Regions from separate parts of the Shewanella morhuae genome, predicted to be linked through region 1. Evidence: predicted binding sites of a transcription regulator. Region 1 holds the regulator's gene; the other holds the start of a gene.
The links. Region 1 encodes MetJ, which represses methionine synthesis genes. Its sites were predicted from a motif close to TAGACGTCTAGACGTCTA; they were not measured.
Positions count from the first base shown of each region.

Region 2: the regulator MetJ is predicted to act here: its motif matches at 3,787-3,804, upstream of msrA (peptide-methionine (S)-S-oxide reductase MsrA).

Region 1 covers NZ_PYSG01000002.1:51,115-59,261, reverse strand. The annotation lists gene C9I43_RS00820 (bifunctional aspartate kinase/homoserine dehydrogenase II) at 1-2,180, opposite strand, end outside; gene metB (cystathionine gamma-synthase) at 2,192-3,355, opposite strand; gene metJ (met regulon transcriptional regulator MetJ) at 3,567-3,881, shown strand; gene C9I43_RS00805 (sulfite exporter TauE/SafE family protein) at 4,008-4,748, shown strand; gene nrfD (NrfD/PsrC family molybdoenzyme membrane anchor subunit) at 4,854-5,801, opposite strand; gene C9I43_RS00795 (4Fe-4S dicluster domain-containing protein) at 5,798-6,370, opposite strand; gene phsA (thiosulfate reductase PhsA) at 6,383-8,147, opposite strand, start outside.
Region 2 covers NZ_PYSG01000002.1:1,533,643-1,541,789, forward strand. The annotation lists gene C9I43_RS07250 (dihydrolipoyllysine-residue acetyltransferase) at 1-138, opposite strand, end outside; gene C9I43_RS07255 (alpha-ketoacid dehydrogenase subunit beta) at 148-1,125, opposite strand; gene C9I43_RS07260 (thiamine pyrophosphate-dependent dehydrogenase E1 component subunit alpha) at 1,129-2,307, opposite strand; gene astE (succinylglutamate desuccinylase) at 2,470-3,504, opposite strand; gene msrA (peptide-methionine (S)-S-oxide reductase MsrA) at 3,818-4,297, shown strand; gene pgm (phosphoglucomutase (alpha-D-glucose-1,6-bisphosphate-dependent)) at 4,403-6,055, opposite strand; gene seqA (replication initiation negative regulator SeqA) at 6,122-6,667, opposite strand; gene C9I43_RS07285 (alpha/beta fold hydrolase) at 6,962-7,738, shown strand; gene C9I43_RS07290 (DUF2788 domain-containing protein) at 7,840-8,061, shown strand; gene ybfE (LexA regulated protein) at 8,072-8,147, shown strand, end outside.

The DNA of each region.
Region 1 (8,147 bases):
CCGCTATTATCTAAAGATGCCACATATCTGAGCACCTTATTTTGCTCCGCCGCTGCGCCATATTGCTGCAGTAAATCGTTATCTAACTCGCCAATACGAGCCATAAATTGATCTAAGGGAATATCGGCCAAATCGGCTGGTACGAGTGAGCGCAGTTCAATATCCTCGAGCTCGATTTCAAGGCCAATCTCACGGGCTAAGATAAGCAGTTTACGCTGCATATCGCGACCTGAAAGATCGTCGCGCGGATCGGGCTCAGTAATACCTAAGCCTCTGGCTTCAACCACTAATTCAGAAAATGGCTTACTGGTGTCGTATTTCTCAAATAACCAACACAAGGTGCCAGAAAAAATCCCGCCCACGGCCTCAACGCTATCACCGCTGTTACGCAAATCATTCAGCGCATGTTGAATCGGCAAACCTGCGCCGCAGCTGGCGTTATAGCGCCAAAATAAACGACGGTTACCTAACTGCTGCTTTAACTCACGGTAAAAAGGCAGTGGGCCTGATCCTGCGAGTTTATTAGCACTGACCACATGAATACCGCGCTCGAATAGCTCAGGGTATTGCAAGGTTAAACTGGCGCTGGCACTGATATCTAAGGCCACCAGCTCATCACATTTAACCTGTTCTAACTGCTCGAACAAATGCTCGTACTGCCAAGGCGTTGCCTCAGTATTAAACTCACTCTGCCACGCCGCAAGATTAATCCCTGCGGGCTTTATTAGGGCTTTACTCGAACTGACTAAGCCGACTAGCTCAACGCTAGCTTCAAGTTCATGGTCAAGTGATACTGAAACCGACTTAAATAAATCAACCCATGCTTCACCGATATTGCCTACACCCAGCAATAAAACGCCAATGCGCTTACGCGGGCCTGCACAGCGGCGATGCACCTTTTGCGTTAACAGATTGACCTGCGACTGTGGTACCAAAGTCACCAGACTTAAGTCACCGCTAAACAAAGGTTTAGCGTCACGGCTCAGTAAGCGAGCAAAACTGCGACGATAATGCTCAGCATCAGCACTGACTAATGCCACTAGGCCGAGATCTGTGTTGATCTGCTGATCGCTGATCCCTAATGCTTGCTCTTGAGCGTCGAGTAATATTTGAACTTGTTTTTGATTTTCAGCGGTATAGGCCAGCTCAACTCTTTGATGGGCAGACGTCCAATGGGCTAATGGTGTTAAACCCGCTGCGATCAACGAATCTAATAGGCTTGTTAATTCGCCCGTGAGCTTAAAGCCGAACAGCACGACTGCATTGAGGTTCGTCACCACAGGCGCGCTCGCTGACGAACTGTGGGGAGCAATCAAGGTAAAGTCAGTGTGCGATGCATAACTTGAGCGCACCGCTAAACTCACTTCGGTATTAAACAGCGGCTGCAAAGTGCGGCAATGCAATACCGGTGAGCCTAAACGCGCTAGACGGTCGGCTTCAGCAAGAGACATGCTTTTCAGTAATTTGGCATCGTTGATTTTATTCGGGTCAGCATTGAACACCCCTTCTACATCAGTCCAAATGGTTACCCGCTCAATATCGGCAAGGCTGGCAATTAAGCTAGCACTAAAATCTGAGCCGTTACGGCCAAGTAATAGCGTATCACCACGCTCGTTGGCGCAGATAAACCCTGTGATAACCAGTCGCTCATTTGGGTGCGTTGCCAATAACGCTTGTACTTTAGCACGGGATTCTTGCAGCCGAATTTGCGGTACTGCGGCTTCATCGGCAATTAAAATGGAACAGGCATCCACATGGCTTGCGGCCACACCAGATTCGCGCAGCAGCGCCGCCATCAAACGAGCCGACCAACGCTCGCCAAAACTGACCACGTAATTCACTTGGTATTCGTTATGCTGTTCAAGTGATAACAAAGTCACTAATTGCGATCTATCGGTACTTAAACGCTCGCGTAAATCGCGGGCCTGCTCACTGGATAACAGTTGTTCAATCAAACCTTGTTGGTAGCTAATTAAGACCTGTAATTCTTCTTGCCATAATTGCCCAGCATCACGCAGCGATAGTAATTTATACAGGAAATTGGTGCTTTTACCCGCAGCAGATACCACCACTAAATCATCACTATGACCGTGGGTTAATAGAATATGGGCGACTCGGCGATAACAATCGGCATCCGCTAAACTGGAGCCACCAAATTTGTGTAAGTGACAACGTGCCATCTAGTATTCCTCTACTGACAAGCCGCAGCTGCGGCAAGTCCTGCTTGAATATCTGCAACTAAATCGGCGGCATCTTCAATCCCCACCGACAGACGCAATAGGGTCTCTTTTATGCCCGCTTCAAAACGCGCCTGCGGCTCCATTGCTCTATGGGTCATAGTTGCAGGCACTGCCACTAAACTTTCAACGCCACCTAGGCTTTCTGCCACGCTAAATAACCTGAGCGCACCTAAAAAAGCTACGACTTCGGCCTCGCCGCCCTTGAGCTCAAAACTCAGCATAGCGCCAAAGCCTTTTTGCTGCTTAGCGGCAACGGCATGACCGGGATGATCCGCAAGACCAGGATAATAGACTTTGCTCACCACAGGGCTTTGGGTTAACACGGCTACAATACGCTGGGCATTGGCTTGATGCTCACGAATACGTACCGCTAAAGTACGCAGACCGCGCAGGGTTAAGTAACTGTCAAAAGCCGACCCAGTTAAGCCTAGCGTGTTCGACCACCAATGTAAGTTTTCGCCGATTTGTGCATCTTTGGCGATCACAGCGCCACCAACCACATCACTGTGACCATTGATATATTTAGTGGTGGAGTGGATAACAATATCCGCGCCTAACAATAGGGGTTGTTGCAATATCGGCGATAAAAAAGTGTTATCGACCACCACCAGCGCACCAATCTCATGGCTCACTTTAGCAATGGCCTCAATATCGACCACGCGCAATAATGGGTTCGATGGGGTTTCGAGCCACACCATTTTTGGTTTTTGTGCTATCGCAATCGCTAACGCTTGGCTGTCGGTTTGGTCAACCACAATTAGCTTAAATTGGCCTTTCTTTGCTAAGTTGATAAATAAACGGTAAGAGCCGCCGTAGCAATCGTGGGGCACAACTAATAAGTCATCAGGCCCAAGTAAGGTAGTGACTAAAGTGATGGCCGCCATGCCCGTGCAAGTCACTATGCCAGTGGCCCCCTTTTCTAATTGCGCTAACGCATCGCCTAAAATGCAGCGAGTAGGATTGCCTGAACGACTGTAATCAAATTCGCGGGGATTTTTATGACCATCAAAGGCGTAATTAGTCGACAAATAAATCGGTGGCACTACTGCGCCATATTGGGTATCAGTTTCGATACCCTGACGCACTGCCAGTGTGGCTAATTGATGCTCTGCCATGGATGGGCTCCTAAATTCGGTAGACAGATAGAGATGTCTGGACGTCTAAATGTACCTAAGCCCAGCGCTATCGTCAATAGGAGTTAAGACGTTTAGACGTCTAAACATAAAGAAATCTATTTGCATCATAAAGAAATAGTCGCAATAATTTGACTGTTGTTGGTAAGAGTTTAAAATCTGCCCCGAATTTAGCGTTATAACAGGTGAGTCAATGACTGAATGGAATGGGGAATACATCAGCCCCTATGCTGAACATGGCAAGAAGAATGAACAAGTAAAAAAAATTACTGTGTCTATTCCGCTCAAAGTGCTTAAGGTCCTTACGGACGAACGAACTCGTCGTCAGGTCAATAATTTGCGTCACGCCACCAACAGCGAGTTGTTGTGTGAAGCATTTTTGCACGCCTATACTGGCCAGCCATTGCCGAATGATGAAGATCTGTCAAAAGACAGTCCTGATAGTATTCCTTCTGAAGCCAAGTTGTTGATGGATCAAATGGGAATCGAGTGGGAAGATATGGAATAGCGATTCATCGCATCAAATATCACAGTGCTCATCAATAGGGATCGTTAACGATCCCTTTTTGTTTATATCCAAATACCCTCAACACACAATGCACATTTTGAGATTGTTTGAGTATTAGGAATACTTATGTTTTCAATGATTGACCCGCAAACACTCGCCTTAGCCTCGCTAGCTGTGTTTCTTGGTGCTTTAACTCAGAGCCTGATTGGATTTGGTCTTGCGGTTGTCGCCAGTCCACTACTGTATATTATCAATCCACAGCTTGTACCTGGTCCCGTGATTGCAATGGGGTTCACAATCTCCCTACTGACCTTAATGCGCGAGCGTGGCCACTTAGAATTCAATGGCTTGCAATATGCTCTTATCGGCCGAGTGCCTGGTGGTTTTATCGGCGCAAGCCTGTTGTTGTTTGCGCCACAATCCATATTAGGTTTATCTATCGCTGCCATTGTGGCCGTAGCGGTTATTCTTAGCCTGTACAAATTTAGCCTACCAGTGAATAAAAAAACGCTTTTCGGTGCGGGGATCGTCTCAGGGATTTTCGGTAATATCGCCGCCATCGGTGGCCCACCGATGGCGATACTGTTAGCAGGTAAAGATGCCTCACAGTTTCGTGCTGCACTATCTGCCTTTTTTATTTTTAGCTCTGCCATTGCCATGGGGATTCTGGCGATTACTGGCTTATTAGAAATAAAGCACCTGTGGTTGTCGTTAATGTTGCTACCTTCGGTGATTTTAGGTTATTTAGTCGCGGGGCGATTAGTGGGCCGAGTCGATAAAGATAAGACTAAAATGGCGACTTTGATTCTTTGCAGTATCAGTGCCTTAGTATTAACGGTGAAATCCGTTATTGAGCTATTAGCCTAATAAGTTGTCCTTTACGGGTAAAATACCTTTGCATTCTGGTAATAGAAAAGCACTGATATTATCAGTGCTTTTCTTTATCTATCAATATCTAAAGCCAGTTCACGCTCAACTTAAATAGCTTTGTCCTGCATATACAATAAAATGTCTTAAGGCGAGCACGCCCGTTAAGCTAGCACACGCCACCATAATCATTGCCCCCTTAGTGTGACGCGTCGCAGCTGGTAACAGCATAAACAGCAGCGGAATACCAAAGCCAATTCCAACAACCCCTACCCAGAACACGCTAGCCCATAAACCAGAACTTAACGATGCCAACGCCGCAGCCGCCGCGCCACCTTTAAAGTACAAGGCGCAAAACAACATGAACAGTAGCAGGATTTCAATCGCCATTACGGGCAACTCTAAACCGTGCATCTTCACTAAGGTTTTATCGTGGCTATCGGTTTTAAACATCACTAACGCCAATAACGCATTGGCCGCCGCTCCCGCCGATAAACCTGATACTAAAAATAGCGCCGGTAATACCGCTGTATTGAGCATTGGATAAGCATTCATCGCCGATATTAAGAAACCAGTGTAAGCGCCAACGCCAATGGCGAGGACAAACAGCAGCACTTCAATCAGTTTTCTAAATGGCATAAGTAACTTAGCGACAGGAGTGAGGAAACCCAAACCCCATTTGGGTAAGTCATCCCGCAGCACTAACACCGCATAGGCGAACGCTAAGGGCGAATAAGCCAGTAGCGCGAGTACACCAATAGCCATCACAGATTGGAAGTTATAGTGAATTAAAATCAGCCAGAAATGGAATGGTTTAGTTAAATCAAACACTAAGCAAGCCAAACCTAAGCTAATTGCTACTGGTCCAATAATGGCAGCCGCTTTGAGAATACCGCTTTCAGCACCAGTGCTGAGTTCATTATTCGCCCAGCGTAAACTAATGCCAATCAATAAACTGCCGGCGGATAACCCCGCCATAAATAAGTAGACGGCAATGACCCAGTGCCAAGTGACGGGATCATATTGCGCCATATCGCCCCAAGTATTGTTCATAATCCAATCCCCCCTCTTTTGGTAGGAACGCGATATACCCTAGGCTTAGTGCCTAAGTGGGTTTTATCTTGATAGGTTATTTTAGTGTTGAGCATGATGGCGACTTCACTGTGTGGATCATTAGCATCGCCAAACACTAAGGCATCGGTTGGACATACCGTTACGCAGGCGGGTTCTTCGCCACGCGCTAAGCGGGTGTCTTTACAGAAGTTGCACTTATCTGCCGCTTTGGTTTCTGGGTTCATAAAGCGTACTTTATAAGGACACGCAGCCACGCAGTACATACAGCCGACACACTTATCGGTGTGGATAGAAATAATACCGTCTTCACCCACATAAGCCGCGCCCGTTGGGCACACCTTTACGCAAGGTGCATCTTCACATTGCTGGCAAGATACTCTGTGGTATTTAAAATGCAGATTAGGCATTTCTCCAAACGGCCCTTCAACACGCACCTGTAGACGGGTTACGCCTTCGGGTACACCATTTTCACTGCGGCACGCCACGTTACAAGCTTGGCAGCCAATGCACTTATTCTCGTCGTGCACCATTACATATCGTTTATTCATTTAAGCCTCCGATTAGCGCTTTGCCAGCGTGACGCCCGTGGTGTGCACTGTCATACCGCACACGGGAGCTGTAACATGGGGAAGTAAATTACCGCAGTGGATACCTTTGCCTGTCGCTCTAACCAACTCTTTGTTTTTAGAACCAAAGCCCATATAAGCAAACACGGTATCTTGGCGAATACCCGGTGTGACTAAGGCATGACCTTCTTCAGTGCCCACACTACTGGTAAGCCGGATTGGGTCGCCATTGCTGATCCCTAACTTGCCCGCTGTAACAGGGTGAACCCATACGGCATTATCCGACATCAAGCTTGCCAACATAGGCACATTGTGGGTTGCGCCATTGGTATGCACCGCCACTTTGCCTTGGATAAAGTACAACTCATCTGCTTTTTTGAGTGTCACTTCGCGAAACTTAATCACCCCGCGCCCCGGCGCCATCGCTTCAACTTTGGCAGAACTCAGTTCAATTTTACCGCTGGGCGTTTTAAAGCTGAGTACGCTGGCGTAAGTACCATCATCGTCCATCGGCCGCGCGCTTGGATAAGCCTTAGTAAAATCAGCCACCATTTTGGCATCGCGTAGCATTAGCGGTTTACCAAAGCTCACAAAACCTTCGTCTTTAATGCGTCGCAGTAGATCTGTATCGCGGTTAACCTGCAGCATTTGCAGTGTCTCCATGTTTTCCCATGGATAAAACTCGCCAAGACCCATCGCCACGCCAATATCCTTAAAAATCTGCCAAGATGGCTTAGTGTCACCTAAGGTTTCAACAACCCGTTGACGCACATAATAAGCAGGGTTTTTACCGGATTTATCGGCAATTTCTTCGTCACGTTCAAGATAGGTCGATTCGGGTAAAATCACGTCGGCATAAGCGGCGGTTTCACTAATATACACATCGCACACCGCCACAAAGTCGAGCTTTTTCAAGGTTTCAACCACCCGAGCTCTGTCGGTCAGCGTCTGCATTGGGTTAGTGCGTGACATCACCCAGCCGTGCAATTGATAAGGCACAGCGCTTAATGTCGCATCGAGAATGGTTTGATACACGCCGCCTGAGGTCCACATCATGGCGTATTGCTCTTCCACCTGATCGATACGCTTAGCTTGGGGTTTAGGCATATCTTTTATGCCGGGTTTACCAAGTACGGGGGCTACATCTTCGCCAGCGAGTTTGTTGTAATCCGCCGGTTTTTGGCCGATATAAATCCCGCCTTTACATTCAAGATTACCAATCAAGACGTTAGCGGCGTACAAAGCGCGGCGCATCTCAAACTCTTCAGTGGTAAAGGTGGCTCTATGGCCAAAATCCACCACGGCATGGGGCGCCTTAGCGGCATATTCGTGGGCAATGCGGCGAATATCTTTAGCTGGCACATCAGAAATCGTTTCAGCCCATTCAGGCGTATAGGCTTTAACCTCAACAGCAAAGGCTTCAAAGCCTTCAACATAGCGTTCAACAAACGCCTTGTTATAAAGGTTATCTTCAATTAATACATGGCATAACGCCAAGGCAACGGCCACATCAGTACCGGGACGAATGGCGTACCACTCATCAGCCTTATCAGCCACAATTGAGAATCTTGGTTCAAACACCACCAGCTTGGCACCTTTGTCCATTTGCGCCGCCATCATGCCGCGGGTTTCGGACATATTGATGCCTTCGTACAGGTTATGGCCGAAGTTAATGATGTATTTTGAATTACTTAAATCGCGCTTAACTTTAGTACCAAAGATGGCCTTAGCGGCAATTTCATAACCACCGGGGCAAGTC
Region 2 (8,147 bases), 1.5 Mb from region 1:
TACTAGCGCTTTGTCGGTCATGACATCGGCAATCGGTTGGTCTTCAACGACGGTGTCGCCTTCTTTAACCAACCATTCAACCAACTCACACTCAACCACACCTTCGCCAATATCCGGCAAAATAAAATCTTTAATCATACCGGACTCCTAAAAGGTCACTGATGCTTTGATGGCTTCAAAGGTTTTGAGCGCATCTGGCATGTATTCTTTTTCATGAATGAGTGGGTACGGGGTATCTAAACCACAAACGCGGCTAATAGGCGACTCAAGATATAAGAAGCATTCTTGCTGAATAGTCGCGGCAATTTCACCAGCAAAACCACCGGTTAGTGGCGCTTCATGATTGACCAACAAACGTCCGGTCTTTTTGACTGAATCGGCAACGGTATCGATATCCCAGGGTGACAAGGTACGTAAATCGATAATTTCGCAGAAGATACCCTCTTTAGCGGCCATATCAGCCGCTTTTTCCAGGATTTCCATTTGTGCGCCCCACGCTACTAAGGTGATATCTTTACCTTCGCGAACCACTTCTGCTTTACCCAGTTCGATTTCATAATCGCCAGCGGGTACTTCGCCAACTGATGCACGATATAAACGCTTAGGCTCAAAAAATATTATCGGGTTTTTATCACGAATTGACGCCAACAGCAGCCCTTTAGCTTGCTCTGGGTTACGTGGCACCACCACTTTTAATCCAGGTGTTTGGGTAAAATAGGCTTCAGGTGATTGCGAATGATAATGGCCGCCAGCGATGCCGCCGCCATAGGGCGTACGAAAAACTAAACCACCAACATCGAATTCATTGCCGCTGCGATAGCGAAACTTCGCCGTCTCGTTGACGATTTGATCAAACGCCGGAAAGATATAATCGGCAAATTGGATTTCAGCCACAGCCGTCATGCCATTTGAGGCTAAACCATTAGCAAAACCAGCAATACCTTGCTCTGTCAGCGGGGTATTAAAGCAGCGGTCGCGACCAAATTTTTCTTGTAGACCAGAAGTTGCGCGAAATACACCGCCGAAATGGCCCACATCTTCACCAAAAATCACCATGCGCTCATCGGCTTGCATAGCAATAGACAAGGCCTCATTCACGGCCTGTAACATATTCATTTCAGCCACGGCTTATAGTCTCCCTGCACTTTTTGGATAGGCTTGCGGATATTTTTTGATATGTTCTTTAAGATCGCTAAGTTGCTTTTTCAGCACCGGCGTTGGCTTGTCGTACACATCTTCAATAATTTCATCCAGCATAGGCACAGGAATTTTTTCAGCCACTTTTACCGCTGCTAATACTTCTTCGCGATATTTTTCATGTAGCTTCACATCATCCGCTTCGGCAAACCAACCTTTGTTGATAAGCCATAATTTGAAACGTTTCACCGGATCGTGTTGCTGCCACTTAGCTTCTTCATCTTTGGAGCGATAACCTGATGGGTCGTCTGAAGATGAATGGGCACCGAGGCGATAAGTCATCGCTTCAATCAATACGGGAGCATTATGCTCGATTGCATAAGCGCGCGCTTGTTGAGTCGCGGCCAGCACAGCCAGCATGTCATTACCGTCAACACGAATAGTATGCATGCCATAACCCACACCACGACTGGCAATACCATTACCAGCAAACTGCTCTTCAGTTGGCGTTGAAATGGCGTAGCCATTGTTACGGCAAAAGAAAATCACCGGGCATTTCAACACCGCGGCCATGTTTAGACCAGCATGAAAATCCCCTTCTGATGCGGCGCCTTCGCCAAAATAGCAAATAGCTACATTGCGTTTGCCCTGCATCTTTAAGCTATAGCCAACACCTGTTGCTTGTGGAATCTGCGTTGCTAATGGCGATGAGATCGTTTGATAGTGCAATGCTGCACTGCCGTAGTGAATGGGCATTTGGCGGCCTTTACCGAGATCTTTCTCGTTGCTGAACATCTGATTCATAAACTGTTCAGTGGTAAAGCCACGATAACGCAGCGCCGCATGTTCACGGTATTGCGCGAGGATCACGTCTTCTTGTTCAAGTGCGGCAACACTGCCGACAATCGCCGCTTCTTCACCCGTGCAGGTCATATAAAAGCTGATGCGTCCTTGACGCTGGGCACCTAACATACGTTCATCGAGAACCCGAGTGAACACACAGGTATCATAAATTTTGGTTGCTAAGGTTTCATCTATAATAGGCAAAACCGCGGTTTCATAAGTGGTGCCATCGGCTTGTAGAATTCGAAGGATAGGAATGTGAAGCGATGCCTTATCCAAGAAGCCGACTCGGTGCACTGTATCAGTGTTGAGTGTTGCTTTGCTCATATTGTGCTCTTGTTATCTCGTGACGCTCCAACGTGTTTGGTGCGCCTAATTTATACTAATATGCCGGACGGACATTACGTTAACGTAAACTACCTATCAACCATTGGCACAGTTCAAACTGTAAGTTATCACTACCTTGCATGTATATAATGCTTTACAAGCCTAACGTACGTGCGCATTAACCGCTGGAATTAAACAAATCACAGTGCGATTACCAATAGGCACCTTGGCATTAGGGAACACAATAGACTCAAACTCTTGTTCGACTTTAATGTCTTGCCCCCCTTCGCGTGCCAGTACAAAACCTTTAGGGAAAGATCTGAAATTTTCGACATCGGTTGCGAAGGTAAATTCAAAATCATCGGCATGTTTATTGATAACGCGGCATACTTGATACAGATTGACTTTATCTGCATCAAAATCAGTAAGTTCTAATGGCTTAGCCGTAATTAAACGCATAAACATTTCATGGGTGGCGATAAAGCGTGTCATGTCGTTTTGCCCCATGGGATACACTTTACCTAATTCAATAGTAAAGGCATCAGCGCCATAACGCTCAGAGGAAAAATAACTGAATGTGGTAGTCGGTTCGTGGTGAAAGAGTACAGTATCAACACCGCTTGCAGCTAAAAACATAATTTGCTCGCCACTAAAGGCACGCCCTGGACGATAGGGGTAAATAGCAAACTTTTCGTGTTTAGAGGCACGCATTGCGGTGTGTAAATCGTAATGAATACGTTGGCGTCCATCCGTTACCGAAGTATAAAATTTATCGACATAGGCTTCGAGTTTCTTTGCACGAATACGTTCGGGATTGATTAAACCAGGAGGATTTGAATGCTCGCCACTGAAAAGGCGATTCATATTTTCATCAATAATACGGGTACCATTATTGATGGCTAATGGGTTGCCAATAAGGAATAAAGTGCGCTGTTTGGCAATAATTTTTTGCTGTAGAAGCTGTGTAATTAAGCCATTACATAGCTCAATAGGTGCTGTTTCGTTACCATGAACTCCGCAGGATAGGACAATATCTTTACCTTCATTGTGGACTGGCTCAAAAACGATAACGCCGGTGTCCCACACTTCAACTTGAGTATGATCGCCTAACTTAAACGAAAACGTGCCATCAAATGTGTGTGGATTGGCTAAGGTTAACGCTAAAAAATCCTTCGAATCTAACAGAGCTTGTAACACAGAATTCTCCTTATAATGGTGTGCTAAAGATAAATGCCCAACGGGAATGATTAAGCCCGTTTAATTTTTGTCATGATACGGTTTGATTGAGGCAGGCATCCTTAAAAGCGCATCAATACTAACACAAGTATGAAAACCGTATCCTAGACATTCACGGCAAAAAAATGCTTGGTTATAAAAGGCAATAACGGCCAATACATTAGCTGAAGTCCAACCACTTGGGACTGAAATATTAAATTTAATCGCCCTACTTGCTTTTGATGAGTAGATTAATCACAATCTCAGCCATCTAGACATCTAATTGGTATTATCTATGGCATTAGCAACTTTTGGAGCCGGCTGTTTTTGGGGCGTTGAATATTTTTTTAGACAAGTTGAAGGCGTACTAAACGCCACAAGTGGTTATATGGGCGGTAAAAATACGGCAACGACTTATGAAGAAGTCAAAAAAGGCAACACTGGCCACGCCGAAGTGGTGCAAGTGGAATTTGACCCCACGATAGTCAGCTATGACGATTTACTCGAAGTTTTTTGGAAAAATCACAATCCTACCAGCCTTAATATGCAAGGTGGAGATATCGGCAATCAGTATCGCAGCACTATTTTCTTTCATGATCGCGAACAAAAAGCGGCCGCTGAAGCATCAAAACTGACCTTCGCCCGCTCGGGACGTTGGGGGTTACGCCACATTATGACTGAAATTGTTCCCTTGCAGCAATTTCATGTCGCGGAGGAATACCATCAAAATTATATTGATAACAATAACCTACCTAGTTGCCATATCGCCTACTAAGATACTTTCCTATTCAAAAAAAACGCACTCTATTATGAGTGCGTTTTTTGGATATTTTTATCGTTAGCCGTTACTGGCTTTTATCGACTAAGCATACTATCCATCTTAAGCGTTTAGCGCTTTATCAATTAACGCTTGCGCATCTTTGATGATATCGGCTAAATGTTGCTCGCTGATAAAACTCTCACCGTAGATCTTAAATAACGCTTCAGTGCCCGATGGGCGCGCCGCAAACCAACCATTAGCAGTGGTCACTTTAATGCCGCCAATGGCCGCATTATTGCCCGGAGCATGAGTTAATACGTTTTCAATTGCCTCCCCTGCAAGCACAGTGGCTTTTAAGGTGCCAGCATTCAATAACGCAAACTTGGCCTTGTTTTCAAGACTGATTGGGCTATCAATACGCTTATAAAAGCTTTGACCAAATTGCTTTACCAACTCTTCGTGACGCTGGCCAGGGGTTTTACCTGTAACAGCAAGTATTTCAGCGGCCAGTAAACCCAGAATAAAACCATCTTTATCGGTGCACCATGTAGTGCCATCACGGCGCAGAAATGCCGCGCCCGCGCTCTCTTCACCACCAAAAGCAATCGTGGCTTTGGCTAAACCATCAACAAACCATTTGAAGCCCACAGGCACTTCGAGTAATTTTTTGCCGTGGAAAGCACAGATTTTATCGATAAGCGCACTCGATACTAAGGTTTTACCTATGGCTAAGGTATCACTCCAATCTGGTCTGTGGGTGAGTAAATAATCTATGGCGACCGCTAAATAATGATTGGGATCCATCAAACCAGTGCCTGGGCACACAATGCCGTGGCGGTCATAATCTGGATCGTTACCCAGACATAAATCAAAGGATTCTTTATGGGCAAGTAAACCAGCCATCGCATAGGGAGACGAGCAATCCATGCGGATTTTGCCGTCTTTATCCAATGGCATAAAGCTAAAACTTGGGTCCACTTTATCATTAACTAAGGTGATATCGAGCCTATAGCGCGCTGCAATAGGTGCCCAATAATGGATACCTGAGCCGCCAAGCGGGTCAACACCAATACGAATTTTAGCTTTAGCAATCGCTTGCATATCGATAACGTTTTCTAAGTCAGCTACATACGGGCTAATTAAATCAATGGCTTTTATATAACCTGAAGTGAGTGCATCGGCATAGGTGAGTTTATGCACACCAGCTAACTGCTGATTAAGATACTCATTCGCGCGCGATTCAATCCAAGCAGTAATATTGCCTTCCGCCGGACCGCCATGGGGCGGGTTGTACTTAATACCACCATCCTGTGGCGGATTGTGTGATGGCGTAATGATCAGTCCATCAGACAACCCCGCGCCTGTGATATTGGCTGCACGATTAGCACCAATCACGCCGTGGGAAACCACTGGCGTTGGCGTAAACCCATCATGTTGCTGAATATGCACAGTCACTTTGTTTGCAGCTAGCACTTCAATAGCCGATAAATAAGCGGCGTAGGATAACGCATGAGTATCAATCCCAAGGATTAACGGTCCATCAATATTCTCTGATTGGCGATAATCCACCACAGCTTGGGTAATAGCCCAAATGTGCTGCTGGTTAAAACTGCCGTTAAAGGCGCAGCCTCTGTGCCCAGATGTGCCAAAGGTGACACATTGTTGCACGTCAGCCATATTTGGCATGATGGCGTAATAATGACTCATCAGTTTCGGAATATTAACCAGATCCGTCTGATTAGCGATTTGTCCTGCCCGTTGATGTATTGCCACCTGTGGCTCTCCTGCACTCAATTACAGTGAAAATTAATTTAATATCAAACACTAAACGTAAATGACTTATAAACGCTCAGCAATACCCGCGGCAATGCTCGCATCACAACCAAACTGCACTAACACTTCGGATAAAATGGTGCGTTTTTTAGCAGTATTATTATTACTCGTGACCCAAAAACCACTGCTACCGATTTCTTTAGGGTTAGCCGAGGCGCTCGCTTCAAGCAACTGCTCTTTAGAGCGGGCAAAATATAAACGATCGCGGCCTTGTATCTGCAAAATTTGCGAAAACTGCGCTGGGGCTAATTGATACAAACTGTCGAGCAAAAATAGAAACCGCCCTACTGCGCCTTTTTGTTGGGATAACTGATGCTCATTAACTAATGCGCTGAAATCATTAACCACTGGCGTTACGGCTTTTACTACAACAGGCTGAACAGGTTCAGCCTCTAAACTGGGTTGGCTTATCGCCAAAGGCTGAGGTGCTTCAATCGCAGCAAAGGACAAGCCGAGTAATCGACGCAAGATGTCTGAGGCGCTCTCGCCAATTCGTTCTGTTTTGCTGGCAATGTGACGATAGAGATCTTCATCTACTTCGATATATTTCATGACCTTCATTATCCTTTGTTATTCGACAGGCTTAACCGAAAAAATTGTACCACAGCGATCGGGACAGATCATTGCGATCTGCACCAGTGTATCTATCTCTATCAATCTGATAAAGCGCCATTATTCTAAAAATGCACTAAACAGCACAGCAAACTAGCAGATAATGGGCAATTGCTGAAAAAGCAGACAAGTTAGCCATCGTAAAGGCATTGCTAAGCAGAGCTGACTTGTCAAGCTAAGTGCATTAAGGGCACAATTCGCGCCATAATCCGCAAAAATCCCACAGGAATCACCATGAATTTTGTTTCCACAGGCCAAGGAAGCGCAGTCCTTTTGATCCACGGCTTGTTTGGCAATCTAGATAACCTCAAAAGTCTAGGGCAAACATTAGAAACGCATCATCAAGTGATCCGCGTAGATGTGCCTAATCACGGTTTAAGCGAACATTGGCAGCAAATGGATTACCCTAGCCTCGCCCATGCCATGGCAGGCTTACTCGATGAACTTGACATAGAACGCGCCCATATTGTGGGTCACTCTATGGGCGGGAAAATAGCTATGGCAACGGCGTTGACCTTTCCTGAGCGTATTATCACTATGGTGGCGGCAGATATCGCGCCCGTTGCCTATGAGCCAAGGCACGATATCGTATTTGCGGCACTAGAAAGCCTGCCCTTAGAAAGCCACACTGACAGACGTTTTGCCCTAAACCACTTAATCACTCAGGGTGTTGACGAAGCCACGGCGCAATTTTTACTGAAGAATTTACAGCGCACCGACACGGGCTTTCGCTGGAAACTAAACTTAAATGGCTTAAAAGATTGTTATCCTCATATTATTGGCTGGTACAATCAGAACCCCAATCCCTCACAAGTTTATGCAGGTCCGAGCCTATTTATTCGCGGCGGTGATTCTAACTATGTAACGAGTGAACATAGAGCGGCGATTATGAGTCAGTTCCCTGCTGCACAGGCGAAAACGCTTGAAGGATGTGGCCATTGGTTACATGCACAAAAACCCGCCATATTTAATCGGATTGTGTCTGAATTTATAGACAAACATACAGAGTAAATACACATAATAGTTGACTTAAAGCCTATGGCAGCCGTCATCTTGATGTGATATATTCGCGCCTCTTTTGGCCTTCGAACACTCTCAAGGACTAAGAAACTATGTTAACTCAGTACATGGAACAAATTGAAACCATTGGTCTTAACCTGTTTTTTGCCTCGATATTTTTCTTTATCGGCATGGCCATCAACGATGTGCTCAAGCAAGGTAATGTACCTAAATTTGGTCGATTTATTGTTTGGTTAGTGTTATTTCTCGGCTGCGCCGGGTTTATTGTAAAAGGTATTATCCAGATCACTTGGGAAGGCTCAGGGATCGGTTAACAATAACAACATGGCAAAAGAAGCAACAGACAGAACCACCATTGACCTTTTTGCCAATGACAAACGTCGGGGCCGCCCAAGAAGCA